Regions from separate parts of the Comamonas sp. A7-5 genome, predicted to be linked through region 1. Evidence: riboswitches for the same ligand, from Rfam matches in the RefSeq annotation. Region 1 holds a riboswitch; each other region holds the start of a gene.
What was found. A riboswitch is a leader RNA that binds a small molecule or an ion and turns the genes downstream of it on or off. The one in region 1 is predicted to bind thiamine pyrophosphate.
Positions count from the first base shown of each region.

Region 2: another riboswitch for thiamine pyrophosphate. It lies ahead of thiC (phosphomethylpyrimidine synthase ThiC); the one in region 1 lies ahead of AAIL67_RS10210 (FAD-dependent oxidoreductase).
Region 3: another riboswitch for thiamine pyrophosphate. It lies ahead of AAIL67_RS00970 (long-chain fatty acid--CoA ligase); the one in region 1 lies ahead of AAIL67_RS10210 (FAD-dependent oxidoreductase).

Region 1 is NZ_JBCPWO010000004.1:448,767-458,495, reverse strand. Features, by position in the region: gene thiE (thiamine phosphate synthase) at 1-876, opposite strand, end outside; gene AAIL67_RS10220 (thiazole synthase) at 887-1,690, opposite strand; gene thiS (sulfur carrier protein ThiS) at 1,850-2,047, opposite strand; gene AAIL67_RS10210 (FAD-dependent oxidoreductase) at 2,153-3,247, opposite strand; TPP riboswitch at 3,311-3,472, opposite strand; gene thiD (bifunctional hydroxymethylpyrimidine kinase/phosphomethylpyrimidine kinase) at 3,538-4,410, shown strand; gene AAIL67_RS10200 (SH3 domain-containing protein) at 4,476-4,949, opposite strand; gene AAIL67_RS10195 (ankyrin repeat domain-containing protein) at 5,073-5,840, shown strand; gene AAIL67_RS10190 (cytosine permease) at 5,906-7,198, opposite strand; gene AAIL67_RS10185 (hypothetical protein) at 7,605-8,501, shown strand; gene AAIL67_RS10180 (sigma-70 family RNA polymerase sigma factor) at 8,537-9,124, shown strand; gene AAIL67_RS10175 (hypothetical protein) at 9,121-9,729, shown strand, end outside.
Region 2 is NZ_JBCPWO010000012.1:40,673-50,401, forward strand. Features, by position in the region: gene yjgA (ribosome biogenesis factor YjgA) at 1-529, shown strand, start outside; gene mog (molybdopterin adenylyltransferase) at 522-1,133, shown strand; gene AAIL67_RS18490 (ABC transporter substrate-binding protein) at 1,496-2,704, shown strand; gene thiC (phosphomethylpyrimidine synthase ThiC) at 3,011-4,954, opposite strand; TPP riboswitch at 5,214-5,331, opposite strand; gene AAIL67_RS18500 (nitroreductase) at 5,413-6,072, opposite strand; gene AAIL67_RS18505 (ABC transporter substrate-binding protein) at 6,257-7,477, shown strand; gene AAIL67_RS18510 (nitroreductase) at 7,608-8,267, opposite strand; gene cysE (serine O-acetyltransferase) at 8,435-9,271, opposite strand; gene AAIL67_RS18520 (RNA methyltransferase) at 9,308-9,729, opposite strand, start outside.
Region 3 is NZ_JBCPWO010000001.1:221,927-231,655, forward strand. Features, by position in the region: gene AAIL67_RS00930 (LysR family transcriptional regulator) at 1-598, opposite strand, end outside; gene AAIL67_RS00935 (FMN-dependent NADH-azoreductase) at 793-1,410, shown strand; gene AAIL67_RS00940 (hypothetical protein) at 1,641-2,042, shown strand; gene AAIL67_RS00945 (SDR family oxidoreductase) at 2,084-2,881, opposite strand; gene AAIL67_RS00950 (ABC transporter substrate-binding protein) at 3,023-4,021, opposite strand; gene AAIL67_RS00955 (ABC transporter permease) at 4,044-4,832, opposite strand; gene AAIL67_RS00960 (ABC transporter ATP-binding protein) at 4,829-5,602, opposite strand; gene AAIL67_RS00965 (acyl-CoA reductase) at 5,592-7,058, opposite strand; gene AAIL67_RS00970 (long-chain fatty acid--CoA ligase) at 7,055-8,149, opposite strand; TPP riboswitch at 8,220-8,311, opposite strand; gene AAIL67_RS00975 (TonB-dependent receptor) at 8,610-9,729, shown strand, end outside.

The DNA.
Region 1 (9,729 bases):
CAGGGCGCGTACCACGGCCACCGAGCCCACGCCCGTGGCACGCACGGCGGGGAACAGGTCCTCGGAAATGCCGCCAATCGCCACCAGCGGGTATTGCTGCATCAGCCGCACATAGGCCGCCAGCCGCGCCAGTCCTTGCGGGGCTGTCGCCATCTTCTTGAGCGTGGTGGGAAAGACCGCGCCCAGGGCGATATAGCTGGGCTGGACCGCATGGGCGCGCACCATCTCGGCGTAGCCATGGGTGGAGACGCCCAGGCGTGTGCCCGAGCTACGGATGGTCTGCAGATCGCGCTGGCCGATCACGTCCAGATCTTCCTGGCCCACATGGATGCCGTAGGCGCCTGCGTCCAGCGCGGCCTGCCAGTGGTCGTTGATGAACAGGCGTGCCTGCGTGCCCTTGACGGCATCAACAGCGGCCTTGACCTCTTGTGCAACGGCGGCCCTGTCGCCGGACTTGAAACGCAGCTGCACCGTGGGCACACCCGCGCGGGCCATGCGGCCCACCCATTCGGCCGTGGGCAGCACGCCATACAGGCCCAGCTCGCGCGGACAATGGGCAAAAGCCAGTGCCGGGTCGGCCTTGCCGAGACCGAAGTCGCGTGGGGCGTCGGGCCAGTGGGTGACATCGAACTGGTTGGTGCGTTCGCTCTGGCACTGCCAGGCCTGGGCCAGTGTTTGTGCATCCACGGCGATAAAGCCCAGCTGGCTGCAGGCTTCCAGCGCAGCCAGATAGGCGGGCTCCTGGCGCAGCGCGGGCGGCACGGGCTGGGGCGTCAGCTCGACCGAGTTGGCATCGTGGTGCAACTGGGCGCCAAAATTGGCACTGTGCTGGTGGATGATGGCTTGCGCCAGGGCCTTGATTTCTGCGGAGTCCATGGGCCGGCCTTTATTCCTGATGCCAGAAAGGGGTGCCCAGCACGGGCGTGCTGGGCTGGGCGGCGTTCTGCTCCGCCATGGCGCCAGCGCGCCAGGCGGCGTGACCGGCATTGACGGCATCGGAGAAGGCTCCGGCCATGGCCACGGGATCTTCGGACAGGGCCACGGCGGTGTTCAGCAGCACGGCGTCATAACCCCATTCCATCACGGTGCAGGCATGGGAGGGACGGCCCAGGCCGGCATCGACGATCAGCGGCACCTTCAGGCGCTCGCGCAGCATCTGCATGGCATAGGGGTTGATGGGGCCGCGGCCGGTGCCTATGGGCGCAGCCCAGGGCATGACGGCTTGGCAGCCCACGTCGACCAGTTTCTGGCACAGCACCAGGTCGTAGGTGGTGTAGGGCAGGACCTGGAAGCCGTCCTTGATGAGGATGGAGGCAGCTTCCACCAGATTGAGCGTGTCGGGCTGCAGCGTGTAGTCGTCGCCGATCAGCTCCAGCTTGATCCAGGGTGTGTCGAAGACTTCACGCGCCATCTGGGCCGTGGTCACGGCTTCCTGGATGGTCATGCAGCCTGCCGTGTTGGGCAGCACGGGCACATTGAGCTTGCGCAGCAGCTCCCAGAAGCTGGCGCCGGTCTCGGCCGCATTGCTGCCCTGGCGGCGCAGCGAGGCCGTGACCATGGCGGGCCTGGAACGCTCCACAGCCGCTTCGAGAATCGCCGGCGAGGGATAGCGCGAGGTGCCCAGCAGCAAGCGGCTTTCAAAACGTTGGCCGTAGAGAACCAGGGTGTCGTCGGTGGTTTTTGTATTCATGATTTATCTATATCTCTTGTCTTTGTACCGCAATGGGCGTGAAGCCCAGTGAGCCTCAAACAGGCATGTGCCAAGTCAGTGACACCGAGCAAGAGCCGTCTCGCCGCGAGGGTGTCGTCCCCTGGGGGAAGGCGCGAAGCGACTCAGGGGGATTCATTTCTAGCCGCCTGTCACCGGAGAGATGACTTCCATCCTGTCGCCCTCGTTGAGCGGATGGTCGGCGTACTGCGTCTTGGGCACAAACACCGTGTTGACCGCCACGGCAAACGGGGGCTTGGCCTGCATCTGCGCCAGCGCATCGGCCACGGTGGCATGGGCTTGCAGCTCGGTGGCTTGCTGATTGAGGGTGATCTTCATGGCATGAAACGGAAAATAAAGCGGGTGCTAAGTTAAACCTCTGCACGGCGGCGCTTGCGTGCGCAGGGGGTGCAAGTGCTGTGCGCCAAAGTTCGGGCTCGCGGCTCAGCTGCGATGCACGGCGACATCGAACTCGCGCGCCAGCGGCGAGTCGTTGTGGTCCACAAGCTCCAGCACCACGTCGAGCATGGCGGGCGAGATCATGAAGCCGTGGCGGTAGAGGCCGTTGACTTCCATGACGCGCGGCGTCAGCAGGCGCACGGCGGGCAGATTATCGGGCAGGGTGGGGCGGCACTGGGTGGCGATCTCCACAATCCGGCCTTCGGCAAAGCCGGGGTGCACGGTATAGGCCGCGCTCAGCAGCTCCAGCGTGGAGCGCACGCTGGCCGGCGACATATCGTCGGACTCGATCTCGGTGGCGCCGATCACGAACAGATGATCTTCCTTGGGCGCGATATAGATGGGGTAGCGCGGATGGATCAGGCGTGTGGGGCGCTGCAGCGTGACTTCGGGCGCATGGATGCGCACCACCTCGCCGCGAATGCCGCGCAGTTGCTTCCACTGGCTGCGGGCCCCCAGGCCGCGGCAGTCGAACACGAAGTCGGGCTGGCCGGCTTCGCCGGGACGGAAGTCGCCGACCTCGCGCGGGCTGTCCCAGTGCAGCTGCACGCCCAGGGCGCTGAGCTTGTCGACCAGCGCCGTCAGCAGCTGACGGTTGTCGAGCTGGCCTTCGCCGGGCAGATAGACGGCCTGGTTGAAGCGTCCCTGCAGCGCGGGCTCGCAGTCCTGCAGTGCCGCGCCGGTCTTCTCCTGCATGGCCGGCAGGCTGGGGTTGATGCGCCGGTTTTTCTCCAGCAGGCCGAAAAAGCGTGCCGCATCGCCCTGATCCTGGCGGTGCCAGAGAATCAGCGTGCCGTTTTGCTGCAGAAACACATGCTGCTCGAGCTGAGCTATCAGCTCGGGCCAGCGCTTGAGCCCATGCTGGCCCATGCGCACCACGCCGGGCTCGGTAATGGCCGACTCGGCCAGCGGCGCCAGCATGGCGGCTGCCACGCGCGCCGCAGCACCATCGCCTTGCGGGCCATGGGCGTCATAGAGGTCGATGGCGTGACCGCGCTGGGCCAGGGCCAGAGCCAGCAGACGGCCCATGAGGCCGCCGCCGAGAATTGCGATCTTTGAAGAAGCTTGTAGCAATGACATGTGCAAATCGTTTTCCATCCGGACACAGGAACAGGGCCATGTGCAGGACAAAACGCGGCATGCCTTGCGGCTTGTGAAACTCCCCACGCCAGCATGACCTGGATCGGGTGCAGGGGGCACAGGGCACGGATGGTGCTCTGGTGCGCAGCCCGTGGCTGGCGCAGCCCCAGGGTGTTTCTCAGTCCGCACAGGCTGCTTGCCTGCGGGACACCCCTGTTTCGTCCGTTGGACATTACAGCACAACCGCAAACAGCACGCATTGACCATGCGCATGGGCGATAATTTTTGCCATGACAGTGATTGCTTCTTCCTCCATCTCCGGCGCCGCAAAAAAGCGCTATGCACGCGTGCTCTCCATAGCCGGCTCGGACAGCGGCGGTGGCGCCGGCATCCAGGCCGACCTCAAGACCTGTGCGGCTCTGGGCTGCTACGGCATGACGGCGATCACGGCCATCACCGTGCAGAACACGCTGGGTGTGACGGGTATTCACGGCATTCCGCTCGATACCGTGCGCGGCCAGATCGATGCCGTTGTGCAGGACATAGGCGTCGATGCCGTCAAGATCGGCATGCTGGCAACCCCCGATGTGGTGAGCGTGGTGGCGGATGCGATCCGTCGCCACGGTATCAGGAACGTGGTGCTGGACCCCGTGATGGTGGCCACCAGTGGTGACCGCCTGATCGTTCCCGAGACGGCACAGGCGCTGGTCCAGGAGCTGTTCCCGCTGGCGACGGTGATTACCCCCAATCTGGATGAAGCAGCTTTGCTGCTGGGTCGCAACATCGACGGCATTGCAGCGCTGGATGCGGCCGTGGCCGATCTGCTGGCCATGGGCGCGCCGGCCGTATTGCTCAAGGGCGGGCATCTGAGCGGCGATCTGGTCATGGATGTGCTGGGCCGGCAAGGCCAGCAGGTCGGCGACTATCTGCGCCTGCAGTCGCAGCGCATCGTCACCCATAACGGCCATGGCACGGGCTGCACGCTGTCGTCGGCGATTGCCTCCTTCCTGGCTCAGGGGCTGGCGCTGGAGGCCGCAGTGACCGAGGCGCGCCGCTATATTCTGGGCGCCATCGAGGCGGGAGCCGAGGTCTATACCGGCCAGGGTCACGGCCCCCTCAATCATGGCTATGCGCCGCGTGCACAGCTGATCGTCGAAGGCTGATTACGGCGCCCGCAAAAAAGGCCTGCTGCTGCAGGCCTTTGCTTTGGGTGTTCGTGTTGCAGGGCTTACCAGCCCCAGACCAGATTCTTGGCCACCCAGCCGCTCTGGCCGTTGCTGCGCTGCACCTGGGCCCAGCTACCTTGCTTTTTCAGAGTCTGCAGCACCTCATGCTGCTCCAGCTTGCCCACGCGCTTGTGCTTCTGGCCGGGGCCGGAGCGCAGATTGGCCGTGCGCGCCGTCACCACCATATGCGGGCTCTTGCTGGTCAGCGGGGCGTGGACCCAGCCCAGCGTGGACTCGTAGTCCTTCACGCGCAGCCACTGCCCCTTGCGCTGGGTGACTTGCAGCGGATAGCCCTTGCTCAGTTCCCAGAGGGTTGCGGAGCGGGTGTTGGGCTGCTCGCGCACATTCACGGTCTTGCCCTTGATACTGACAAATTCCTGGGCTTGTGCGAGGGCCGGCAGCAGGCCGGCGGTGAGCGCACCCAGCGCGATCAGGCTTGAAGTGGCGGCGGTGCGGATCCAGCGGTTGCAAGGCACGGGGCAGATTCTCCTTTTATCGATTGAAAACAGGCTGTAACCCCCATCGGACTTGCGTGGCTAGCTATAGTTCCTGTAGAAAGCTGACAGGGGCTGAACACCCGACAGCCATAAAGGAATGCCATGAACCAGCCAACCAGCGCCCATGGGCGTGCCTCGTTGACCACCCGATTGACGCTTGCATTGACGGCTCTGGCCGCCGCGACCCTGCTCACGGCCTGCCAGAGTAGGGCATCGGCGACTGCAGCGGCTGCAACACCTGCCGCCGCTGCGGCGCCAAAAGCCGGGGATCCTCAGATGCTGGGCCAGCAATTGCTGGCCGCTGCCGCGCAGGGCGATGCCGTGGCGGTGCGCAATCTGCTGGCTGGCAACGCGCCTGTCGACGTGCAGGACGCCCGGGGCAATACCCCATTGCTGCTGGCCACGGCGGCCAACCATATCGAGGTGGCGCGATCGCTGCTGATGCACGGTGCCAGCCCCAATATCCAGAACCAGATGCAGGACAGCGCCTATCTGCTGGCCGGTGCGCAGGGCCGGCTGGAGATTGTGCGTATGACGATTTCCTATGGCGCCGATCTCAAGAGCACCAACCGCTATGGCGGCACGGCCCTGATTCCGGCTTGCGAGCGCGGCCATCTGGAAACGGCCCAGGCGCTGATCGCCGCCGGCGTGAATGTGAACCATGTCAACCGGCTGGGCTGGACCTGCCTGATGGAAGCCGTGGTGCTCAGCGACGGCGGGCCGCGCCATCAGGCCATCATTCGGGCCTTGATCGACGCGAAGGCGGATCTGAATCTGCCTGACAAGGATGGGGTGACGGCCCTGGCCCATGCACGCCAGCGCGGGCAGAAGGCCGTGGTTCATATGCTGCAGGCGGCGGGCGCCAAGTAAGAACAGAGGAGATGGCTGCAGAGCCTTTCTACCGCGCGTGTGATGCTATTGCCTTTGAGTTTCAGTCAGGCAGCAACGGAGCGAGGCTGCAGCTGGCGTGTGGCGAGAGCCACCACAAAAGTCAGCGCCAGCGTGGGCAGGGCCGAGCCCAGGGCCGTGCTCACATAGGGCAGCAGGTGATAGAAGGCAATGCCCAGCACCCAGATGGCCACGGCATCCCAGCGCATGGCGGGCGCTTTTTGCATCAGTTGCACGGCATCGGTGCCAAAGGCCAGGCGACCCAGCATCACGCCGAACAGCGGCACAAAGCAGGAGCTGAGCAACAGCAAAAACGGCTCCAGACTGTGCATGGGCAGCACCATGGCCAGTGCCGTGCACAGGGCCGCGATCAGCAGGCCCCAGCGGCGAATGCTCCAGCCAGGTTGCAGGCTGTGGGCCGACATGGCGCCCGAGTAGGCATCGCCATAGGCATTGTCCACCTCGTCGATCAGAATCAGCGACAGGGCAATCAGCCCGCCCTGGGCCAGCAGCAGGGCCGTGACCAGGTCTTCGCTGGGCAGGGTCAGGGCCACCAGCACGCCCAGGGAGTAGCACCAGATATTGGCCAGGGCAAAGCCGGTCCAGGCACCCGTCAGCGCGGACTTGCCGCTTTTGCCGTGGCGCGCATAGTCGGCCACCAGCGGCAGCCAGCTGATGGGCATGGCGATCACCAGATCGACGGCGCCGAGCATGCTCATGCCGCCTGCACCTTCGCGGGCCAGCAAGGTCCCGAGGCCCGTGACGCCGGCCATTTTGAGGAATTGCCAGCTCAGCCACAGCAGCGAGGCAATCACCAGCGGCAAGGCTACGCGCGAGATGATGCGGCGCACCAGGGTGGTCATGGAGCCGCTCATCAGCAGCAGGATCACGCCACCCCAGAGCAGAGTGGCCAGCCAGGGCCAATAGGCAGCGCCCATGATGCCGCTTTGTTTGCCCAGCGCCACGGTGGCGTCACGCATCACCACCAGCTCGAAACTGCCCCAGCCCAGCAGCTGGATGATGTTGAGCACGATAGGCAGTCGTGCGAAGTGGCGGCCGTAGACGCTGTGCATCAGCCCTGCACTGGACAGGCCGCTGTCGCAGCCCAGCTTGCCCACCCAACCCAGCAGACCGGCACCGATCAGCGAGCCGATGGCTATCGCGATCAGCGCATGTAGCGGGCTGAGCGCGGGCAGCAGATAGGCGCCCATCTGCATGACCAGCAGGCCTACGCCCAGGCTGAACCACAGCGAGGCATGGTCGCGCCAGGCAAAGACGCGCTCCTTAGCCGTCACCGGGGCCAGGGCCCGATTGGCCGATGTGGAAGAAGATGAATTCATGAATGCTCCGCCAGAAAAACGAAGCAGGGGGCCGCATGGTTTGCGCGGCGAGCCAGCAAAGACATGGCCAGTCGCGGTCTGACACCTTGGACAGCTTCCCTGCGCGAGGATGATCTCGGGCAAGCGGTGGTCAAGACACCGCTTGCGCAATCAGGTTCAAAGGGACTCTCTCAGCCCTGACCGGTCTTGGTCAGGACACCCCCAGCATTGCTGCCTGCCTTGGGCTGCAGCGAGCGCGATTGTGCCAGACATGCAGCGGCGGGGGCAGAACTGCAGCGCAAAGCTGTGTTGCAAATGCTTGCAAATCAGAGTGCCTGTCTTGACCCCGTTGCGTCTGCTGCTGCGTTTCAGCCTCCGACAAGTTTGTTTCACGCCGCTGTGGCTGTACCTTGAGGAGGCCTTGTCCATGTTGTCTGTCCATATCGAACCCCCGGTTCCAGGTTTCTTGCTGTCGCGCGGCCGTTTGCTGCGCGCTTCTCTGCTCTGCGCTGTCGCGATGGTGGCCGCCGCGCCGGCCTCGGCCTGGACGCGCGGCAACCACAAGCTGGCCCAGGTCAGCATCATCGAACGTGCCACGGGCCGGGTACTGCCCCAGTACAGTCACGAGGGAGAGCTGTGGGTGGTGGGCCGCCCCGGTGCCAACTATGCGGTGCGCATCCGCAACCTCGAGAGCCGCCGCATCATGGGCGTCATCAGCGTCGACGGGGTCAATGCCATCAATGGCCGCACGGCGAGCTCTCGCGCCGAAGGCGGCTATGTGCTGGATGCGGGCGACAGCTATGACGTGCGGGGCTGGCGCAAGAGCAATGACAACGTGGCCGCGTTCTATTTCTCCGAAAGCGATATGTCCTATGCCGCCAGAACCGGCAGGCCGCAGGATGTGGGCGTGATCGGGGTCGCACTGTACCGTGAAAAGCTGCCAGAGCCTGCTGCCTATCAGGGGCCGCTCCATGAGCCGCAAGCGCAGGCCAGTGCCTCGGCGGCTGAATCTGCTGCGGCGGATGTCGCCGTGCCGCAGGCCGCCAGCAAGAGCCGCAGCGCCGAGCGCCGGGCACCATCGGCCTCGCCGGCCCCCTCGCTAGGCACGGGCCATGGCGCGGTGGAGCGCTCGCAAGTCACCCAGGTGGAGTTCGAGGCCGATACAGACCAGCCCCGGCAGATGGTGCGCATTCGTTACGACAGCTATGCCAATCTGGTCGCCAGAGGCGTGATTCGCGAGCCTCGTCCACGGCCGCCGCAGCCGCGCGTGCCCAATCCCTTTCCTGGCGACAATGGTTTTGTCCCGGACCCGCCGCGCAACTGAGCAAAGTGGGCTGCGGAGTTTGCATAATCGCGGGCATGCTTGCACCGCCGCTTGCCCAAGCCCAACTCGCCGATGAAGCCCTGATGCGCAGCTATGCCGCAGGGCAGGCCACGGCGTTCGAGACGCTTTATGCCCGGCACAGCCTGCGCATATGGCGCTATTTCTATCGCAACACGGGCGATGCTGCGCTGGCCGATGATCTGGCGCAAGACCTCTGGCTTGCCGTGGTGGACTGCGCCTGCCGCTATGAGGTGCGCAGCAGGTTCACGACCTGGCTGTTCACCATGGCGCACAACCGCCTGGTCGATCACTGGCGCAGGCAGCGGCCGGGCATCAGCCTGTCGGCAGACACGCAAGAGTCCATGCGGCTGGCCGAAAGCCTGTTTGCGGCCTCGGGCTTTGAGCCCGAGCAGCAGCTCGATCGTCAACTCATGGCCCAGGCCATCCTGGCAGCGCTTGCCCGGCTCCCGGCCGAGCAGCGCGAGTGCTTTCTGCTGCAGGTCGAGGCTGATCTGACGCTGGCCGAAATTGCCCAGGCCACCGGCGTTGCCGAGGAAACGGCCAAAAGCCGCTTGCGCTATGCGCGTGCCAAACTGCGCGCCGCGCTGGAGGAACTGGCATGAATATGCACCCCGAAAACCCGTCTGGCGACGACAAGCCCGATGCGCTGCGCGAGCTCTACCACGAGGCCGTGGCAGAGGATCGTGGCCCCAGTGCGCAAAGCAGCGCAGCCATCCTCAAGCGCGCACGCCAGCGCGCGGCAGCTGTGGGGCAGGAGCCCACGGAGCCTATGGACAAGCCTGCCGCCAATGAGCGCTTCTGGCTGCGTCATGCGCTGGGCGGACTGGCGGCTGTCGGGCTGGTGGGCTGGCTGATGCTGCAGCACGCCGCCTGGTGGAGTGGGCTGGACAAGGAGGGCGAGCGAGATTCCAGGGCCGAAGCAGTGGCCCAGCCAGCTGAATCGCAGCCGGCTCCGGCAGTTGAGGGTGCGGATCGCGCCGCCATGGTGGAATCGGCTCCGGGCGCGGCGGCGCTGGCGCAGAAATCCACGGAAAAAAAGACTCGAATCCAGGCAGGGAAAACACCAGAAGCTATGGATATGGAAGCATCTATAGCTGCATCAGCCCCTGTGCAGCGGCCAGAGGCTGCTCCGGCCCCGGGTGCGGCAGCCTCTGCCAGCCTGGCGCGCTCCGCAAAGTCGGCTGCCAAAGCGCCATCCCGCAGCGAT
Region 2 (9,729 bases), on a different contig from region 1:
CAAGGAGCTGATGACGCTGCGCAGCGACCTCTTCAAGCGCCTGCAGCTGTCCGACCAACTGATCGACGCGTTGGCCGAAGCCAAGCGCATCACCAACTTCGAAGGCAAGCGCCGCCAGCTCCAGTATGTGGGCAAGCTCATGCGCAAGCTGACGCCGGAACAGGTCGCGGCCGTCAAGCAGGCACTGGACGAGCAGCGCAATGGCTCGGCCAGCGAAAAAATGTCGCTGCAGGTGGCCGAGCAATGGCGCGACCGCCTGATCGTCGAGGAAGCGGCCCTGTCCATCTGGCTGGAGCATTTCCCCGGCACCGATGTGCAGCAACTGCGCTCGCTGATCCGCCAGTCGCGCAAGGACATCGACAAGGCCAAGGAGCAAGCCGCCGCAGCGGCCGCTGCCGCCGGCCCCGATGCCGAGCCCAAGGAAGTCAGCAAGGGCCGCGCCTACCGCGACCTGTTCCAGCTGGTGCGTGAGCAACTGGCCAGCGCCGGCAAGGCCGGTGCGAGCGCCGAGGATGACGGCGATGAGTGATGCGCCCGTATATCTTCACGATGCCGTGAAGATCGGCATTGTCTCCATCAGCGACCGCGCCAGCAGCGGCGTCTATGAAGACAAGGGCCTGCCCGCGCTCCAGGAATGGCTGAGCCGCGCGCTCAAGAACCCCATCCAGTTCGAGCCGCGCCTGATTCCCGACGAGCAGGCCGGCATCAGCGCGGCGCTGATCGAGCTGGTCGATGCAGGCTGCAGCCTGGTGCTGACCACCGGCGGCACCGGCCCCGCGCTGCGCGATGTGACGCCCGAGGCCACCCTGGCCGTGGCCCACAAGGAAATGCCGGGCTTTGGCGAGCAGATGCGCCAGATCAGCCTGGCTTTTGTGCCCACGGCCATACTCTCGCGCCAGGTGGCGGTGATACGCGGCAGCAGCCTGATCATCAATCTGCCGGGCCAGCCCAAGGCGATTGCCGAGACGCTGGAAGGCCTTAAGGACGCCGACGGCAAATCCAAGGTCAATGGCATTTTTGCTGCAGTTCCCTACTGCATCGACCTGATCGGCGGCCCCTATCTCGAAACCCATGACGAGATCTGCAAGGCCTTTCGCCCCAAGACCGCGATTCGCGCACCGCGCACTGCATAGCCTGCAGCACCAGGTGCAATCCCTGCCAAAACATCCACCAAAGCAGCCTCCGGGCTGCTTTTTTCATGGCGCTCACGTGGCATGGCTGCTGCGGGTATCTCGCTGCAATCGCTATCAGAATAAAAGCACTTTGCGCCTTTCATTCATGGACTTCAGCAATAAATCAATATGAAATCCATGAACAACAAGCGCTAGCAGCTATCAAAGCTGGTGTATCCCTTGGGATTTCCCGCAAGTGCTTGCCCCGATGCCAGACGCAATCGCCGCCCCTAGCATGTTTGCTGCGATGCAGCGACAGCGGCCACCCGCCGCCCGGACGCTGCACGCTCTCTCCACATTTCTCATAATTTTCAGGAGACTCCATGCATCGCTTGTCCCAGTCTGCGCCCTCTGCCTGCCTGCTGGCTCTCGCCCTGACGGCGGCCTTCGCGGCCCCCGTCATGGCACAGGAAAAAGTCAAGATCGGCTTCATCACCGACATGTCCAGCCTCTATGCCGATGTGGAAGGCAAGAACGGTGCCGTTGCCATACAGATGGCGATTGACGACTTTGGCGGCAAGGTACTGGGCAAGCCCATCGAGCTGCTGACGGCCGACCACCAGAACAAGGCCGATATCGCGGCCAGCAAGGCCCGCGAATGGATAGACACGCAAGGCATCAGCCTGGTGTTCGGCGGCACCAACTCCGCCACCGCCCTGGCCATGGCCAAGGTCGCGCAGGAGAAAAAGCGGGTCTTCATCGACAATGGCGCGGGTAGCTCGGCCCTGACCAACGAGCAGTGCAGCCCCTATACCGTGCACTACGCCTTCGATACCGTGGCCCTGGCCAAGGGCACGGGCGGCGCCGTGGTGGACACCGGCGGCAAGAACTGGTTCTTTGTGACGGCCGACTATGCCTTCGGCCATGCACTGGAAGCCGACACCAGCAAGATCATCGAAGCGCGTGGCGGCAAGGTGCTGGGCTCGGTCAAGACGCCACTCAACGCCAGCGATTTCTCCAGCTTCATGCTACAGGCCCAGAACAGCAAGGCGCAGATCCTGGGCCTTGCCAATGCCGGCGGAGACACCATCAACTCCATCAAGGCGGCCAAGGAGTTCGGCGTCACCAAGAACATGAAGCTGGCCGGCCTGCTGGTCTTCTTCAGCGACATCCACAGCCTGGGCCTGAAGAACACCGAAGGCATGCAGTTCACGGCCCCCTGGTACTGGGACATGAACGATGGCTCGCGCAAGTTTGCCGACGCCTTCATGGCCAAGACCCAACGTCGCCCCAGCGAGATCCAGGCCGCCGACTACTCGGCCACCATGAACTACCTCAAGGCCGTGGAAAAAGCCGGCACGCTCGATGCCGACAAGGTCATGGCTACCTTGAAAAGCACCAAGATCGACGACTTCTTCGGCCAGGGCTATATCCGCGAAGACGGCCGCTATGTGCACGATATGTACCTGATGCAGGTCAAGTCGCCAGCCGAGTCCAAGGGCACCTGGGACTACTACAAGATCATCAAGAAGCTGCCGGCCGAGCAGATCTGGACCACCAAGGCGGAAAGCAAATGCCAGTACTGGCGGTGACTTGAACCCGCGAGGCATACGCCCCGCATCGGAACAACGGACAGCGAGCCGCGGCAGCTGTCCGTTTTTTTATGGCAGCAGTTCCAGCAGCTCCAGGTTTCAACCCGCAACAAACTTACATCGCGATATTTGCGCCTTATCGAGATGGACCTGACGGGTGGCATCCCCAGCGCTCCTTTCCAAGCCGAGCGCTGCAGACTCTGCTCCATTACGGAACAAAAAGGCAGGCCCTCGTGCCTGCCTTTTTTCATGGCGACGGGCGAAAGCGCCTGATGCACAAGCGCCGCAGCCCGACTTCAGCTCAGGTCAACGTGCCGTGGTGTCGGTCGATGCATTGACGATGGGAATGTAGAAATCGCCGCCCGCCTGATTGAACTCCGCCGCCTTGGCCTGCATGCCTACGGCAATGCTGTTCTCGGCGCTCACGCCTTGCTGCTTGGCAAAGTCGCGCACTTCCTGGGTGATCTTCATGGAGCAGAACTTGGGTCCGCACATGGAGCAGAAATGGGCCACCTTGGCGCTGTCCTTGGGCAGGGTTTCGTCGTGGTAGGCCTGGGCCGTGTCGGGATCCAGTCCCAGGTTGAACTGGTCCTGCCAGCGGAAATCGAAGCGCGCCTGGGAGAGCGCATCGTCACGCGAACGCGCGCCTGGATGGCCCTTGGCGACATCGGCGGCATGGGCCGCAATCTTGTAGGCGATGATGCCCTGCTTGACGTCGTCGCGGTCGGGCAGACCCAGATGCTCCTTGGGCGTGACATAGCACAGCATGGCCGTGCCGAACCAGCCGATCATGGCCGCGCCGATGGCCGAAGCGATATGGTCGTAGCCGGGGGCGATGTCTATGGTCAGCGGGCCCAGGGTGTAGAACGGAGCCTCGTGGCAGTGCTTGAGCTGCTCGGTCATGTTGGCTTGGATCATGTGCATGGGCACATGGCCGGGGCCTTCGATCATGGTCTGCACATCGTGCTTCCAGGCGATCTGCGTCAGCTCGCCCAGCGTGGCCAGCTCGGCAAACTGGGCATCGTCGTTGGCATCCGACGCGCAGCCGGGACGCAGGCCATCACCCAGCGAGAAGCTCACGTCATACTGCTTCATGATGTCGCAGATATCCTCGAAATGCTCGTAGAGGAAGCTCTCGCGGTGATGAGCCATGCACCACTTGGCCATGATGGAGCCGCCGCGCGAGACGATGCCGGTGCGGCGCTGGGCCGTGAGGTGGATGTAGGCCAGACGCACGCCGGCGTGGATGGTGAAGTAGTCCACGCCCTGCTCAGCCTGCTCGACCAGCGTGTCGCGGAAGATCTCCCAGGTCAGGTCCTCGGCAATGCCGCCGACCTTTTCCAGCGCTTGATAGATGGGCACGGTGCCGATGGGCACGGGCGAGTTGCGCACAATCCAGTCGCGCGTGGTGTGGATGTTCCTGCCGGTGGACAGGTCCATGACATTGTCCGCACCCCAGCGAATCGCCCAGACCAGCTTTTCCACCTCTTCCTCGATGCTGGAAGTCACGGCCGAATTGCCGATGTTGGCATTGATCTTGACCTTGAAATTGCGGCCGATGGCCATGGGCTCGATTTCAGGGTGGTTGATATTGGCCGGAATGATGGCGCGGCCGCGCGCCACTTCGTCGCGCACGAATTCGGGTGTGATGATCTTCGGGATCGCTGCGCCCAGGCTGTTGCCGGCCAGGCGCAGCTCGCGCGCCGCGTCCTGCTGGTACTGCGCCATCCATTCACGGCGACCGTTTTCACGCAGGGCCACATACTCCATCTCGGGCGTGATGATGCCGCGCTTGGCATAGTGCATCTGGGTCACGTTCTGGCCAGATTTGGCACGGCGCGGCTGGCGCTGCAGCGCGGCCGCCTCGGCGCGCAGCTGGTCCACGCGCGCATCTTCCTCGCCGCGCTTGCCGCCGTCGTCCAGCGCCACACGCAGGCGACCCACGTAGTATTCGCTGTCGCCGCGCGCTTCGATCCAGGCACCTCGCACGCTGGGCAAGCCCTGGCGCACGTCGATCTGTATGGCGGGGTCGGTATAGGGACCCGAGGTGTCGTAGACGCTGACCTGCTCTCCATTGGTGAGCGCAATATCGCGCACCGGCACACGCAGCTGCGGATGCAGCGCGCCACTCAGATAGCTCTTGGTCGATGCGGGAAACGGCTGGCGCGACTGTGCCAGCAGCTCGGCAAAACGGGCGGCATCGGGGGCATGACCTGCAGCAGGCGTAAAAATGGAATCAGGGGCGTTCATCGCAGTCTCCTCAAAGCGGTTGAAGTGCATCAAACGCTCCGTGGAGTGCGGCCCTGCTCTGATCTTGCCCTGCACGGGCCCGGCCCGCTATGGGGTATCCGGCCTGTGCCGCCGAAATTCTGCAATTTCGGCCTGGTTCTTCACGCACCGGCTGTCCAGAAAAGACAAAACCCCAGTGCGCGAGGCGCCTGGGGTTTGCTGTGCCTATGGCTTTCAGGGTTGGCACTCGCGCCAGTTGCCCTGTCAATCCATCGGCCCTGCGTCAGGGTCCCGCTCTTCTTCCGCCGGTATGAACCGGATCAAGTTCGTCGGGTTCGCCTGCACTGTTTTCACAGTGACTGGCATCTCAGCGCTTTCGCACACCCCGGAGCTGCACGCAGTATAGGCTGGTTTTGCCACAATTTGCGCACTCTTGAAGCTGTTTAACTATCCTGACCCTCAAGCGTCTAATCCGCCGTTCAATCCAGCCCCTGCAACACCAGCCATTCATTGCTGGCAGCACGGCTTGCGCGCCACTGGTTGATGGGCGCGCTGACATCCTCGTAGCCCAGGGCGATGCCGAAGGCAATCTGGTAGCCATCCGGCAATGCCAGCTGTTCGATCAGCATGTCGTTGTACATGCGCCAGAAGCCCTGGGCACAGGTGGCCAGACCTTTCTCCACGGCCAGCAGCATGAAGGACTGCAGATAGATGCCCAGATCCACCCATTGCGCATAGCCCATGCGCTCCTCCACGGCCACGAAAATGCCCACGGGCGCACCGAACATCTGGCCGTTCTTGGCCAGTTGGGCCAGACGTGCTGCCTTGTCCTCGCGGCCGATATTGATTGCACGGTAAAGATCTTCGCCGTTTTCAAAGCGGCGACTGCGGTAGGGTTCCCACAAACCGGGTGGATAGGACAGGCCGGGGCGCTGCACGGCCTCGGTCTCCCTGGCCCTGGCGCACAGATCCTTGAGCGCCTGTCCGCCCACTGCGGTCACACGCCAAGGCTGCATATTGCCGCCGGATGGCGCCTGTGCTGCGGTCTCCAGCAAGTCCCGCACCGTGGCAGCAGCCACGGCCTGCGGCAGAAAAGCGCGCACCGAACGACGCTGCTGCAATGCTTGACGAATATCCATCTCTTCTACTTTCCTGAATCGCTGGTGTGCAGTGTAGGAGCTTGCGGCATTTTCCCGAGTCGCCGTGGATACCTTGTCGCAGCCGCCCCGGTGCTTGCCCTGATGGCGCGCCCTGCTCCAACTGCGACCATGCTGGCTGCCCGTCGCAGTGACTGGGTACTCACCACCTCAGGAGATGACTCTGATGAAGCCTCGCTCTGTTTGCTCCGCTACCGCTTTTTCCCCAAGAACATTGACGCTGGCACTGGGATGCCTGCTGACCGCTGCAGGCGCTCAGGCGCAGGACAAGATTCGCATCGGCTTCATCACCGATATGTCGGGCCTCTATGCCGATGTGGACGGCAAGGGCGGAGCCCTGGCCGTGCAGATGGCCGTGGACGACTTTGGCGGCAAGCTGCTGGGCAAGCCCGTCGAGGTGCTGACGGCCGACCACCAGAACAAGGCCGATATCGCGGCCAGCAAGGCACGCGAGTGGTTCGACACTCAGGGCATGAACATGCTGATCGGCGGCACCACCTCCAGTGCCGGTCTGGCCATGGGCAAGGTGGCCGATGAGAAGAAAAAGGTCTACATCATCAACGGCGCGGGCACTTCGGCCCTGACCAACGACCAGTGCAGCCCCTATTTCGTGCACTATGCCTATGACACCGTGGCGCTGGCCAAGGGCACGGGCAAGGCAGTGGTGGAGCTGGGTGGCAAGAGCTGGTTCTTTCTGACGGCCGACTATGCCTTTGGCCAGGCGCTGGAAGCCGACACCACCCGCGTGGTCAATGCCGCTGGCGGCAAGGTGCAGGGCAACGTCAGGCACCCGCTGAATACAGCCGACTTCTCTTCCTTCCTTCTGCAGGCTCAGAACTCCAAGGCCCAGATTCTGGGCCTGGCCAATGCAGGTGGCGACACCATCAATGCCATCAAGTCGGCACGCGAGTTCGGCCTGACCAAGACCATGAAGCTGGCCGGCCTGCTGCTGTTCAGCTCCGACATCCACAGCCTGGGCCTCAAAGCCACGGAAGGCCTGATGTTCACCGACAGCTGGCATTGGGACCTGAATCCCGAAAGCCGCAAGTTCTCGGATCGCTTCTTTGCCAAGTTCAAGAAGATGCCCACCTCGCTGCAGGCAGCCAACTACTCGGCCGCCATGCAGTATCTGAAGCTGGCCGAGAAGCTGGGCACGACGGATGCCGACAAGATCATGGCCGGCTTCAAGGCCACGCCGCTATCGGACTTCTATGCCAAGGGCGTGATCCGCCCCGACGGCCGCTACGCTCACGATATGTATCTGCTGCAGGTCAAGGCACCGGCCGAATCGAAGAAGGCCTGGGATTACTTCAAGGTGCTCAAGACCCTGCCCGGCGACCAGGTCTTCACCACCAAGGAAGAGAGCAAGTGCGCTCTGTGGAAGTAGTCGGTCGGCATTGAAGAAGCGGCCGGGTTGCCTGCATGGCACCCGGCTGGATGCCTTGCGCTTCGTCCTCGCCTTCTTGCCACGCAAGAAGAAGCGTCAAGCGACTGCCCGCACCGGCATCAAGACAGGCTCATTCGAACCCGCGCATCTCGCACCATTCCCCGGGCTCTGCCCTGGTGGAGCGCCACTGGTTGATGGGTGCCGCGCTGTCCTCATAGCCCAGTGCCATGCCAAAAGCGATCTGGTAGCCCTGCGGCAGCGCCAGATGCCGGCTCACAAAATCGCTGTAATTGCGCCAGAAGCCCTGGGCGCAGGTGGCGAGCCCCTTTCCGGTAGCCAGCAGCATCAGCGATTGCAGATAGATTCCCAGATCCACCCACTGCGCATGCAACATGCGGTTCTCGACCGCGACGAATACGCCTACAGGTGCGCCAAACATATGGGTGTTCCGGGCTAGCTGCAGCAGCCGCCCACTCCTGTCCTCACGCCCCATGCCTATGGAACGATAGAGATCCTCGCCATTGTCAAAGCGGCGGCTGCGATAGGGCTCCCACAGCTGAGGTGGATAGACCAGGGCCGGATCAGAGTTGGGGGTCGCCGCAGGCATGGCCTGGCGCAATGCCTGAAGGCTGTCCCCCGTCAGCGCTATCACGCGCCAGGGCTGGAGGTTGCCGCCTGAAGCCGCAAGTCCGGCCTGCGCCAGCAAATCCCTGATCAGCGCCGCATCCACTCTCCTTGGCAAAAAAGCACGCACCGAATGGCGCTGCTGCATGGCCTGTTCCACATTCATCATTGCTTGCCTCGGGTTTGAGTTGGCAAGCAGTCTCGGCCGGACGGGCAGGGCTTTCGCCCCTCAAATCGACTACGGGCAAGCACCATGAAAAAAGCCAACGACAGGCGTTGGCTTTCACTGGCAGAGCAGAAGTATCAAGCGATCCATGGACAAGCGCCTGGGGTTTACTTGCCCAGAATCTGATCGATCTTGTCCTTCTGGAATGCCTCGGGTCGTTCGGACTCACAGGGCACACAGTCCTTGACATGGCCTTGAATCGAGAGCTTCTCGATGGCGGCCCACAGCAGTGCAATCTGCTTTTCATGGCCGGCAGCGCCTTCGGACAGAGAGCGCATGGCCTGGGCCACGGGGTCGACTTCGGCCGTCACGCCATAGGCGGTGAAGCCGCTCTTGCCGCAATCCTCGTCAATCACGACAGCCGTTTGCGCCTTGGCCTCGACCTTGGGTGCCGACTCATGCTCGGTCACATCGGCGCTATGCCCGGTCTTGCTGGGAATGATGCGCGCCGGAATGCCCACGGCAGTCGCACCTGCAGGCACTGGCTTGATGACCACGGCATTGCTGCCTATCTTGGCACCATCGCCTACCTCGAAGCCGCCCAGCACCTTGGCGCCGGCACTGACCACCACGTTCTTGCCCAGCGTAGGGTGGCGCTTGGCGCCCTTGTAGAGCGAGGTACCGCCCAAGGTGACACCGTGATAGATGGTGCAGCCATCGCCCACCACGGCGGTTTCGCCGATCACGACACCCATGCCGTGATCGATGAAGACCTCGCGACCAATGACGGCACCGGGGTGGATTTCAATGCCGGTGAACCAGCGCCCCATGTGCGAGATGAAGCGCCCCAGCCATTTGAAGCCATGCGTCCAGCACCAGTGCGCAGGGCGCTGCAGCCAGATGGCGTGCAGCCCCGGATAACAGGTGATGGCCTCCCAGGTGCTGCGGGCCGCGGGGTCGCGGTCAAGAATGCACTGGATGTCGGAGCGCAGGCGATCAAGCATCAAATAACAACGTGAGAAATGTTTAGCTTGTGAAGTCTAGCGGGTTGGTGGCTGGCTCTGCAGCATGGCTTTGGCAACACCGCGAAGAATATGGATTTCTTCCTGGGTCAGCTGCGCGCGGTTGAAAAGCTGGTTAAGCCTGGGCATGAGCTTCTTGGGCGCTGCCGGGTCCAGAAAGCCGATATGGGCCAGGGCCTGTTCCCAGTGGCCCAGCATACCCTGCACCTGGGCCATGTCGGCGCGATGCGCCTCAGGCGTGTGCTCCACCACGGGAAAACCACCCAGTGCCACACGCCAGTCATAGGCAACGACCTGAATGGCCGAGCCCAGATTGAGCGAACCGAACTGCGGATTGGACGGAATCGACAGCGCCACATCACAGCGATAGACATCGTCGTTGCTCATGCCAAAGCGCTCGCAACCGAACAGAAAAGCCACGCCCTTCTGGTTGCAGGCCG
Region 3 (9,729 bases), on a different contig from region 1:
GGCCGTCGACTGCCGTCATCGCCATGCTGTCCAGCAACTGCAAGTCCTCCAGCGACCTGGGCGTGCCCTGGCGCTGCAGCAGATCGGGGCTGGCCACCAGAATCTGGCGCGAGCTGTCGAGTCGCTTGACGACCATGGAGCCGCTGTCCTCCAGCGTGGCACGCACGCGCAATGCGACATCAACCCCCTCCTCGACCAGATTGACTGGGCGGTTGGTGACCTGCATCTCCACCTGCACCAGCGGGCAGCGCTTGAGGAATTCGGGCATCAGCTCGCCCAGGACGGTCTGCGCCAGCGTCACCGGACAGGTCACACGAATGGTACCGCGCGGCTCGGTCTGGACTTCGGCCACGGCATCCGACGCTGCCAGGGCGGCATCGCGCATGGCCTGGCCATGACGCAGAAAGGTCTCCCCCACTTGCGTCAGAGACAGCTTGCGGGTGGTGCGTTGCAGCAAGCGCACCCCAAGGTGGGCCTCAAGTTCGGCAACACGGCGCGAGAGGCGCGACTTGGGAATACCCAGTGCCCGCCCCGCAGCGGCAAAGCCGCCGCGCTCGACCACTTCGACGAAGTACAGCATGTCGTTGAGATCCACCATGCATATATCCTTGGACTCGATTGAATTGATATTTGGAACGATCTATCGCATTTTTGCAGACTTATTGCCGAATCTAAACAAATCTACAATCTATCCCATTGCAATTCAAAACGAATCACTGTTTTGCCGCAACGCAGCATCCGAGCTGGGCAAGAAGTGCTCTTTTACTCATTTTTAGAGGTATAGGTACCAATATGCAAATCCTGCACATCGACTCTTCCATCACTGGCTCCAGTTCCGTTACCCGCTCCCTGACAGCCGATATCGTTGCCAACCTCAAGCAGGCCAACCCCGAAGCCAAGGTGGACTACCTGGACCTGGCCGTGAGCGCCCCCAGCCACCTGAGCGCGCAATCTCTGGGCTTTCGCACCGGCCAGGCCGCTGCCACCGAAGTCGAACGCCAGGAAAACGCCGTCTCCGAAGCGCTGGTCAGCCAATTCCTGGCTGCTGACGTGATCGTGGTGGGTGCCCCCTTCTACAACTTCACCATCCCCTCGCAGCTGAAGGCCTGGCTGGACCGCATCGCCCAGGCTGGCCGTACGTTCAAGTACACCGCCACCGGTCCCGTGGGTCTGGCCGGCGACAAGAAGGTCATCGTCGCTTCCGCTCGCGGCGGCGCATACTCCACCAGCGAAGCGGGCCAGGCCATGGAGCACCAGGAAAGCTACCTGAAGGTGATCTTCGGCTTCATGGGCGTGACCGACGTGACCATCGTTCGAGCCGAAGGCGTGGCCATGGGCCCCGACGCCAAGGCTGCCGCCATGGAAGCAGCCAAGGCTCAGATCGAGCAAGCACAAGCCGTCGCTGCCTGATAGCAGGCAAAGCTGCAAAAGCCGGTACCGCCCAGGGCGTACCGGCTTTTTTGCGCAACAAACTTGCTCACGACCAAGGTTTTGGACATTTCCGACTGAAGTTCTGGAAAAAACTGCCGATCTGAAGGCCTGAACCCGCTATTTTTGATACGCTGAAAACAGTTAGATACCGATCAGGTCCGAGTCTCGGTTGCTCGAACATGCTTTCCCAGATGCCAGCTTCCCGTCCCATGCCCACCGCCGTCCGTCAATCGCCTCAGCGCTCCGACGAAAACCTCGTCGTCACCGCTATTGCCGTATTTCTGGTGGCAGCACTGATTCTGGGTACGGTCGCCTATCGATACTTCAAGCATTCACAGCAGCAGCAGGAGCAGACTCGCAGCGAGCGTCAGGCCTACAAGCGCTATAACGACTATCTGGACTCCACCGAACAGGCAACTGCCAAGCCTGCCGCCAACCCGCCTTCCCCCGTACAGGCCAGCGCTCCTGCCGCAGCGCCCAGCATGGCCGAGAAGCTGCTCAGCCACCCTGCCGTCACGCCAGGCCCCGGCTTCAACGCTCCCGGCGTGCAGCAGACCGGCGTGGCCATCATCGATGCGATAGATCACGCCCAGGCAACCGCCAAGCAGTAAGGTCAAGAAGGCAGGCAGGCTTTGCCTTGCAGCCCGGCAGCTCAGCGCATCACCAGACCGCCGTCGACAAGCAGCAGCTGCCCGGTCATGAAACCGCTGAGTTCCGACGCCAGAAACAGCACCGGCCCTGCCACATCTTCGGGCCGTGCCAGCCGCCGCAGCGGCGTGGCCGCCATCAGCGATTCACGAAAAGACTCCTTGCTGTCCTGCGTACCCTGCGTGGGATAGACCAGACCGGGCGCCACACAGTTGACGCGGATGCCTACTGGCCCAAGCTCGCTGGCCAGATTGCGGCTGAAGGCCAGCAAAGCCCCCTTGGATGTCGTGTAGTCGTGATAGGCAACGACTGGCTGCTCCACCAGATTGCTGACAATGTTGACAATGCTGCCGCGCGCGCGCTGGCGCATCAACGGCAGCACCGCACGGCAGACATTGAAGCTTGCACCGACGGCCCCGTCGAACTGGGCCTGATAGTCCGCCCATTGCAGATCGTCAAAACGGCTGCGGCGTTCCGGATCGAATGCATAGGGCCTGAAGGCATTGTTGACCACGATATCAATGCCCCCCGCTTCACGGACGATGCCGTCCACCATGCCCTGCACCGCATCGGGCGAGCCCACATCGGCCTTGACCGCCCAGGCATCACCGCCCGAATCCTTGCCCGCAGCCAGGCAGGCATCCACGGTGCTGGCTGCAGCCTCGTCATTGGACAGGTAGTTGACGGCCACGGCCGCACCCTCGCGCGCAAACGCCAGGGCAATCGCCGCACCGATGCCGCGGCTGGCGCCCGTCACCAGCACCACCTTGCCGCGCAAGCCCATTGAAGAAGACTGACTCATATTCACGATTTCCGTTCAAACACTGGCAGATCCCAGGGAAGAGACAGCAGGCAAGAACCTTGGCGGCCTCGCCGCCCCGCTACGATGCTGTCCTCCCCCAAGGCGCGAGGCCGCCCAGGCAACGCGCCTCCAAGGGGATATTTACAGCGGCAAAACCACATCTGCCACCTTGATCTGACGCTGCACCATGCCCAGCGCACGATAGGCATCGGCACCTTTTTGCAGCGCGGCCATATCGAAGCTGCCCAGCGGCTGGCCCTGGACTGCCGGCATGGAAGAAGCGTTACGCAGGCGGATCACATCCAGATTGATATCGCGACGCGTGCCGTCGATGGCATATTTGCTGGCCAGCACCGAGGCCTCCTCGGGATTCGCCATCATCCAGGCAGCGCTTTCGCGGTAGCCCTTGACGAATGCCTTGAGCAAATCCTTCTTCTGCTGGAACACCTCCTCGCGCACCACAAACATGTCGCTGGACATATTGAGGTGGTCGCTGACCTGCATCACATTGACATCGCCTATGCCCTTGCGCAGTCCCACGGCCAGACCGGTATCCGTGGCGGCCGTGGCGTCAACCTGCCCTTGCATCAGGGGCGCAAAGTTCAACAGGCCGGTCACGACAATGCTCACATCCGACTCCTTGAGGCCGGCCTGATGCAGCATCACCAACAGGTTCTGGCGCGTGCCGCTGGCAAGGCTGTAGACACCGATCTTCTTGCCCTTGAGGTCTGCGGGCTTGCGAATGCCCGAGGACTTGAGCGAAACCACATTGAACACGTTCTGCGGATAGATGTCGTAGATCGCCACCAGCTTCTCGCCCTTGTCCAGAGCCATGAAGAAGGAGCCGGGGTCGGTGAACGCCACGTCGGCCTGGCCGCTGAGGATATTGCGGATCGCATCGCCGCCGCCTGCTCCGGGCAGATAGGCCAGCTCCACGCCATTCGCCTTGAAGAAACCTTTTTCGGGCTCGACCAGAATATTGGTGATCTCGCTGATGGGCTTGCTCCAGCCGGCCAGGCGAATCTTGCCCTGCAGAGGAACCGCCATGCTGGTGCCGGTCATGGCAAGGCCGCTCAGGCCTGCACAGGCGCCGAGCAGGCTGCGGCGAGAGATGAACGAAGTCTGGTTGCTGGAGTGCATGACAAATGGTTTGAAGATGCAGTCAGGCCCGGTCGCCCGACTGCGAGGTTGAAAAGTGATGAGAGCGCAGCAAATAGCGCTCCAGAACAAGGCAGGCCTGATACAGCAGCAGGCCCATGGCGGCGATCAGCACCAGCGCCGCAAACATCAGCGTGGTGTCCATCATTCCCTGGGCAGCAATGACCACGGCGCCCAGGCCCTGGCTTGCACCCATGAACTCGGCCACCACGGCACCGACCAGCGCCAGCACGACGGCCACGCGCAGCCCGGCCAGAATCGCGGGCAGCCCGGTCGGCAGTTTCAGGCGCAGCAAGGTCTGCAGCCTGGTTGCGCCCAGCATGCGAAACAGCTGCAGGCGCTGGCCATCCACCTGCCGCAGGCCCGTCAATGTGTTTTCCATCAATGGGAAAAAGCAGATCAGCGCCGTGATCAGCACTGTCGGCAACATGCCGAAGCCGAACCACAGCACAAACAATGGCGCCAGGGCCAGCTTGGGCACGACCTGGCTGACCACCACATAGGGCTTGAGCACGCGCTCCAGCAACTCGGACTCGGCCAGCGCCATACCGGACAGCAGACCTACGGCGCTGCCTATGAGCAGGCCCAGCAGCAAGGCCTGCAAGGTCGCCCAGAGATGCGGCCAGAAATAGCCGGACGCGAGACCCGACCACAGGGACAGCGCCACTGCCGAGGGTGCAGGCAAGACCAGCGCCGACAAGCCAAATTGCCTCACAGCCAGCTCCCACATTGCGATCACAGCTATCAAAAGCGATGCAGACAGCCAATGTGTTCTGTTCAGCAGGCCGCTCATGCGCCACCCCGGTCCATGGATGTGCGAATGCGCGCGCAATAGTCGTTGAACGCCGCGCCATGACGCAGGCTCTGCTGGCGAGGCTGTGGCAACTCGACAGACCAGTCGTCCACGATGCGGCCACCATGCATGAGTGCAATACGGTCACCCAGATAGACAGCCTCGTTAATGTCGTGGGTGACGAAGAGCACCGTCGTGCCATGCCGCTGGCAGGTGCGCAGCAAATCGTCCTGCAGCTCGGCACGCGTGATGGCATCCAGCGCCGCAAAAGGCTCGTCGAGCAGCAGCAGCGGCGGCTCCAGAATCAGGGCGCGTGCCAGCGCCACCCGGCTTTGCTGTCCGCCCGAGAGCTGACGCGGATAGAGCGAAGCATGTTCGGCAAGACCCAGTTGCTCCAGCAACTGCATGGCCGCCTGTTGATCCTGCTGCGTGGGCTTGCGCTGCAGCGACACAGGCAGCAGCACGTTGTCGATCACCGTATGCCAGTCCAGCAGCGTCGGCGCCTGGAACATAAAGCCCAGTTGCGGCCCCGGCGCTGCCACTTCGCTGCCGCGCAGCAAGACATGGCCCGACTGGGACCGGAGCAGGCCTGCCGCCAGCTTGAGCAGCGTGGTCTTGCCGCAGCCGCTGCGCCCCAGCAGGCAGTGAAACTCTCCTGCCCCGATCTGCCAGTCCACGCCATCCACCACCGGCGCTCGCCCTGGGTAGCTGTATCGGGCCTGCTTGAACTCCATGAATGCCACGGCTGTATCCACTCCCTCAGTCCGCATAAGAGGCCAGCGGCTGGGCCGCCAGTTCTGCCGACTGCTCGATCTCCGTCATGCGCACCAGATCCAGCAGATTGAAGCGCCCGTCATGGTGCCAGCCCGCCTCGGGCATGCTCATGGAGCCGATGGCGCTGATACGCGTGACGCCAACCGCACCCAGCAGCCCCGCCAGGCGGTACAGCTCTTCGGGGCCGGCAGCAATGCCGGCGGTCTGCAGATAGTCGCGCTGAGCGGCCACCACGGGCAGCACGGCATCGAGCCGGTCCACAGCCACCACGGCAATCGTGCGGTACAGCGCGGTCGGTGCCAAGGGCTGAAGACTCTCGCTGTAGGCAACGCTCCAGGGCGCATCCACAGGCCCCAGCAACTGGTGTGCTTCACCGCCCCACTCCATGTTCTGCTGCCAGCGTGCCAGCGCCGCCCCTTCTTCCAGATCCAGCTCGCGGCGTGCAAATCGTCGCTGCAGATTGGCAAGCTCGGCTGCCAGATAGTCGGCAAAAGCACGCGCAGAGACCGGCGCCCCACGCTGCACATAGAACACATGGGGCGAGTAGCAGCCCTGCTGGTCATAGCGCATCACGTCCCAGGCCGCCAGCCTTGCCATGGCCGGAGCCTTGAGCGTATCCAGCGCCTGCGCGTCGATCAAGCCAAAGCCCAGCTTGTGGCCATGGGGCAAAAAGCGCGTCGTCACGGGCAGGCGACGACGCAACGCATCCAGCGTCTGGTTGCCGCCATAGGCCAGCACCGTATCGGCCTGGGTATAGAGCGCGTCGGCCTCCTCGCCACCTGCACCGCGCCACCACACCACGGCCAGGCAATCGGCCAGCGGCGGGTGGACCTCTGCCAGCAAGCGTGCAAACCAGCCCGCAAACAAAGGCTCGGCACTGGCCAGCTTGCCAATCGCAGGGGCCTTGACCAGCAAGCCGCAGACCAGGCTCCACAGCGACAGCGCAGGTACGTTGCCGGCCCAGCTATGCACCAGCAGATCCGGGCCGAAAGCACGTACGGCCCCGCCCTTGGCTGCCGGTTGAAAACCATCGAGTACCGCCGGATTGGCAAAATCCTCGGCCACAAAGCGCTTGAGCTGCGCTGCACGAAAGGTCTTGAAAAATCCTGTCAGCCCCAGCCGCACCATATCGGCGTCATAGCCGCTGACCACGGGCAGCCAGGCTTCGGCCTGCTGGCGGTAGATGTCGTTACGGTCAAGCAGGCGGGCCATCGCACGATCGACGGCATCGATGATATCGGCCACCGGCATGGGGCGCAGATGGGCGGCCGCGGCCTTGCGCACACGGCAGGCCAGTGCCTGCATCTGCGGCGCCGTCAGCACGGGAACGCTGACTTGCAGCACCCGCCCGTCCCGAGACGTGAAGTCCAGCGTCTGCCACTGCACTTCCTCGTCGCCCAGGCCCGGCAGATAGCCTGCCTTGATACGCTGCACCTTGCGCTGCTTGCTCATGCGCCGGCAGCTTTCACAAACTCTTCAACCGCCAGCGAGCATCCCTTGGCGGCGGCGCCCTCGGCGCGCCCAAGCAGCAAAAAGCCGTCTTTTTCCTGCGGACCGGCCCACAGGCCCACATCCTCGGTCAGGATGGTGGTCACCGCGTTGTAGTTGGCCAGATCGCAATGCACCAGAATGCCGCGCTCACCAGCTGCCACATCCCTGCCGGTGATCGGCTCCACCAGACGCGAGCGAATCCAGTGCGGACCGGACTTGACCGAAGGCAGTACCGCATTGCCATCGTCATAGAACTGGGTGCTCAGCTCGGTCATGCCATACATATTGATGCACAGACTGCGCGGCACGCCCAGCAGCTGCGAAAGCTCGGCATAGAACTGCTCGAGCGGCAGCTCGCGCGACTGCCCCTTGTAGCCGCCCGTATCCAGTACGCGGCTGCCTGCAGGCAGGCGAAAGCTGCGGCCCTGCTCGCGCAGGGCATCCATCACATGGACCAGGCTGAAGCTCGCGCCCAGCAGCGCAAAAGGCTGGCCGCTGCGCTCGGACTCATCCAGCGCGGCACACAGGGCCGGCATGTCCAGCCCTTCCGAATTCAGATAGTAGCGGCTGCCTGCCGAGCCGAATTCGGAACAGGCCAGGGCCAGATAGTGGGCCAGCGAGGAATTGGGCATGGCCTGCTCATCGGGAAACAGAATGCCCATGGGCATGCGCTCCAGACCCTGCATGAAACGTCTGGCGAAATAGCGCTTCATGGACAGGTCGTAGACATCGAGCTGCGGATGGAAATGACGTCCGCGCGCAGCGCGGCCCGTGGTGCCGCTGGTCATGAATACGCGCTCGGCGGGCGACGGCGGCTCGCTGCGCAGCTCCATGGCCTTGAAGGCATCGATGGGCACGGCCGGAACATCGCGCCAGCTCCTGACATTGCGCAGCGTGGCGCCGCGTCGCTGGCAAAAGCTGCGAAACGGCGCATTGCATTCGTACTGGTAGGCGAAGAGGCGCAGGGCGAGTTGATTGAACTGGTCGTCGGTGCAGTCATCCATTGCGATGAAAGCAAGCAGATCTGCGACCAGCGAAGCGGCCTTGTCCATGAAATTCCTTCGAGAGCGGGGACGTCATGCTCCGAAGGCTTGCTGACCATGCGAGAACGCACTGCCCTGAGGTCAGCTTGCAAGCTCTTCTTCCGCCGGTATGAACCGGGTCAAGTTCGCGGGTGTAGATCTCAGCACTGGCGTGCACCCCGGAGCGCGGCGCCATCTTACCCCAACGGCATCACTGCAAGGGGCCTGCACCGCCGCATGAAAGTCGCGTCACTTGTAACCTGGGGTAATGCTCCAGCACGGGCAAGAAGGACATACAGGGCAAAAACATCAAAATACTGCTGCCCAAATACAATCGACCCAGCACCGCAAGCTGCCTGAGACCTAACCTGCCACGGCGCCGACAATCACGCAGGTACGCCACGCCTGAAAGCGCGGCATGTCGGCGTCAGCAGAGCTTGCAAGCCATCCAGGGCACTGAACGCCCGCCCCAAGCCCCAGAGATATTCACATGCATTTTTCGCGCCTTTGTCATCTGACAGGCTGGCCTGTGGCCGCCGCCGGACTGCTGCTGACGGCACAGTCCGCAACAGCCCAGCAAGCCGCCGCCCAGCCGGAACTGCCCCAGTTGTCCGAAGTCACCGTGCGCAGCACCTTGCAGGAGTCTGCACTTGAGCAAACCCCGGCCTCCGTGACCGTGCTCGACGGCGAGCGCATGCGCGAGCGCAATCTGCAGGTCAATCTCTCGGAGTCCCTGAGTGCAGCTCCGGGTCTGCAGCTGCAGAACCGCCAGAACTACGCGCAAGACCTGCAGCTGTCGATTCGCGGCTTTGGCGCACGATCCACCTTCGGCGTGCGCGGCATTCAGATCTATGTGGACGGCATCCCCTCCACCATGCCCGATGGCCAGGGTCAGACCAACAATATCGATATCGCCTCGCTGGAGCGCGTGGAAGTGCTGCGCGGTCCTTACTCCGCCCTCTACGGCAACGCCTCTGGCGGAGTGATCAATGCCTATACCGAACGTGGTGAAGGCGCGCCCTCGGTGCAAAGCAGCTTTGCACTGGGCAGCGACGGCCAGAAGCGCCTGGGCCTCAAGGCCAAGGGCGAAACCAACGGGATTGGCTATGTGCTCAGCGCCAGCCGTTTTCTCACCGACGGCTACCGGGCCCAGAGCGCGGCGGACAAAAACCTGTTCAACGCCCGCATCGATGTCAAGCCCGACGAATACAGCCAATTGACCCTGGTAGCCAATCATGTGGACATCGATGCCAAGGACCCGGGCGGCATCACGCCCAAGGACTGGGCGGCAAATCCGAAGGCTGTGGCGTCCAACCCCTTGCTCTACGACTCGCGCAAAAGCGTGAAGCAGACCCAGGCCGGCCTGACCTATGAGCGCCAGCTGGACGGCGGCCAGGCGCTGCGCCTCATGGCCTATGCCGGTCAGCGCGAAATGATGCAGTTCCAGTCCACACCCAAGGCATCGCAGACCGGCTACAGAGGCGGAGTGATCGGCCTCAAGCGCGACTATGGCGGCATCGATGCGCGCTGGAGCGGCAAATACGAGCTGGGCAGCGGCAGCCTGAGCCTGATTGCTGGCCTGGCCGCCAACACTGTCAGGGAAGACCGCC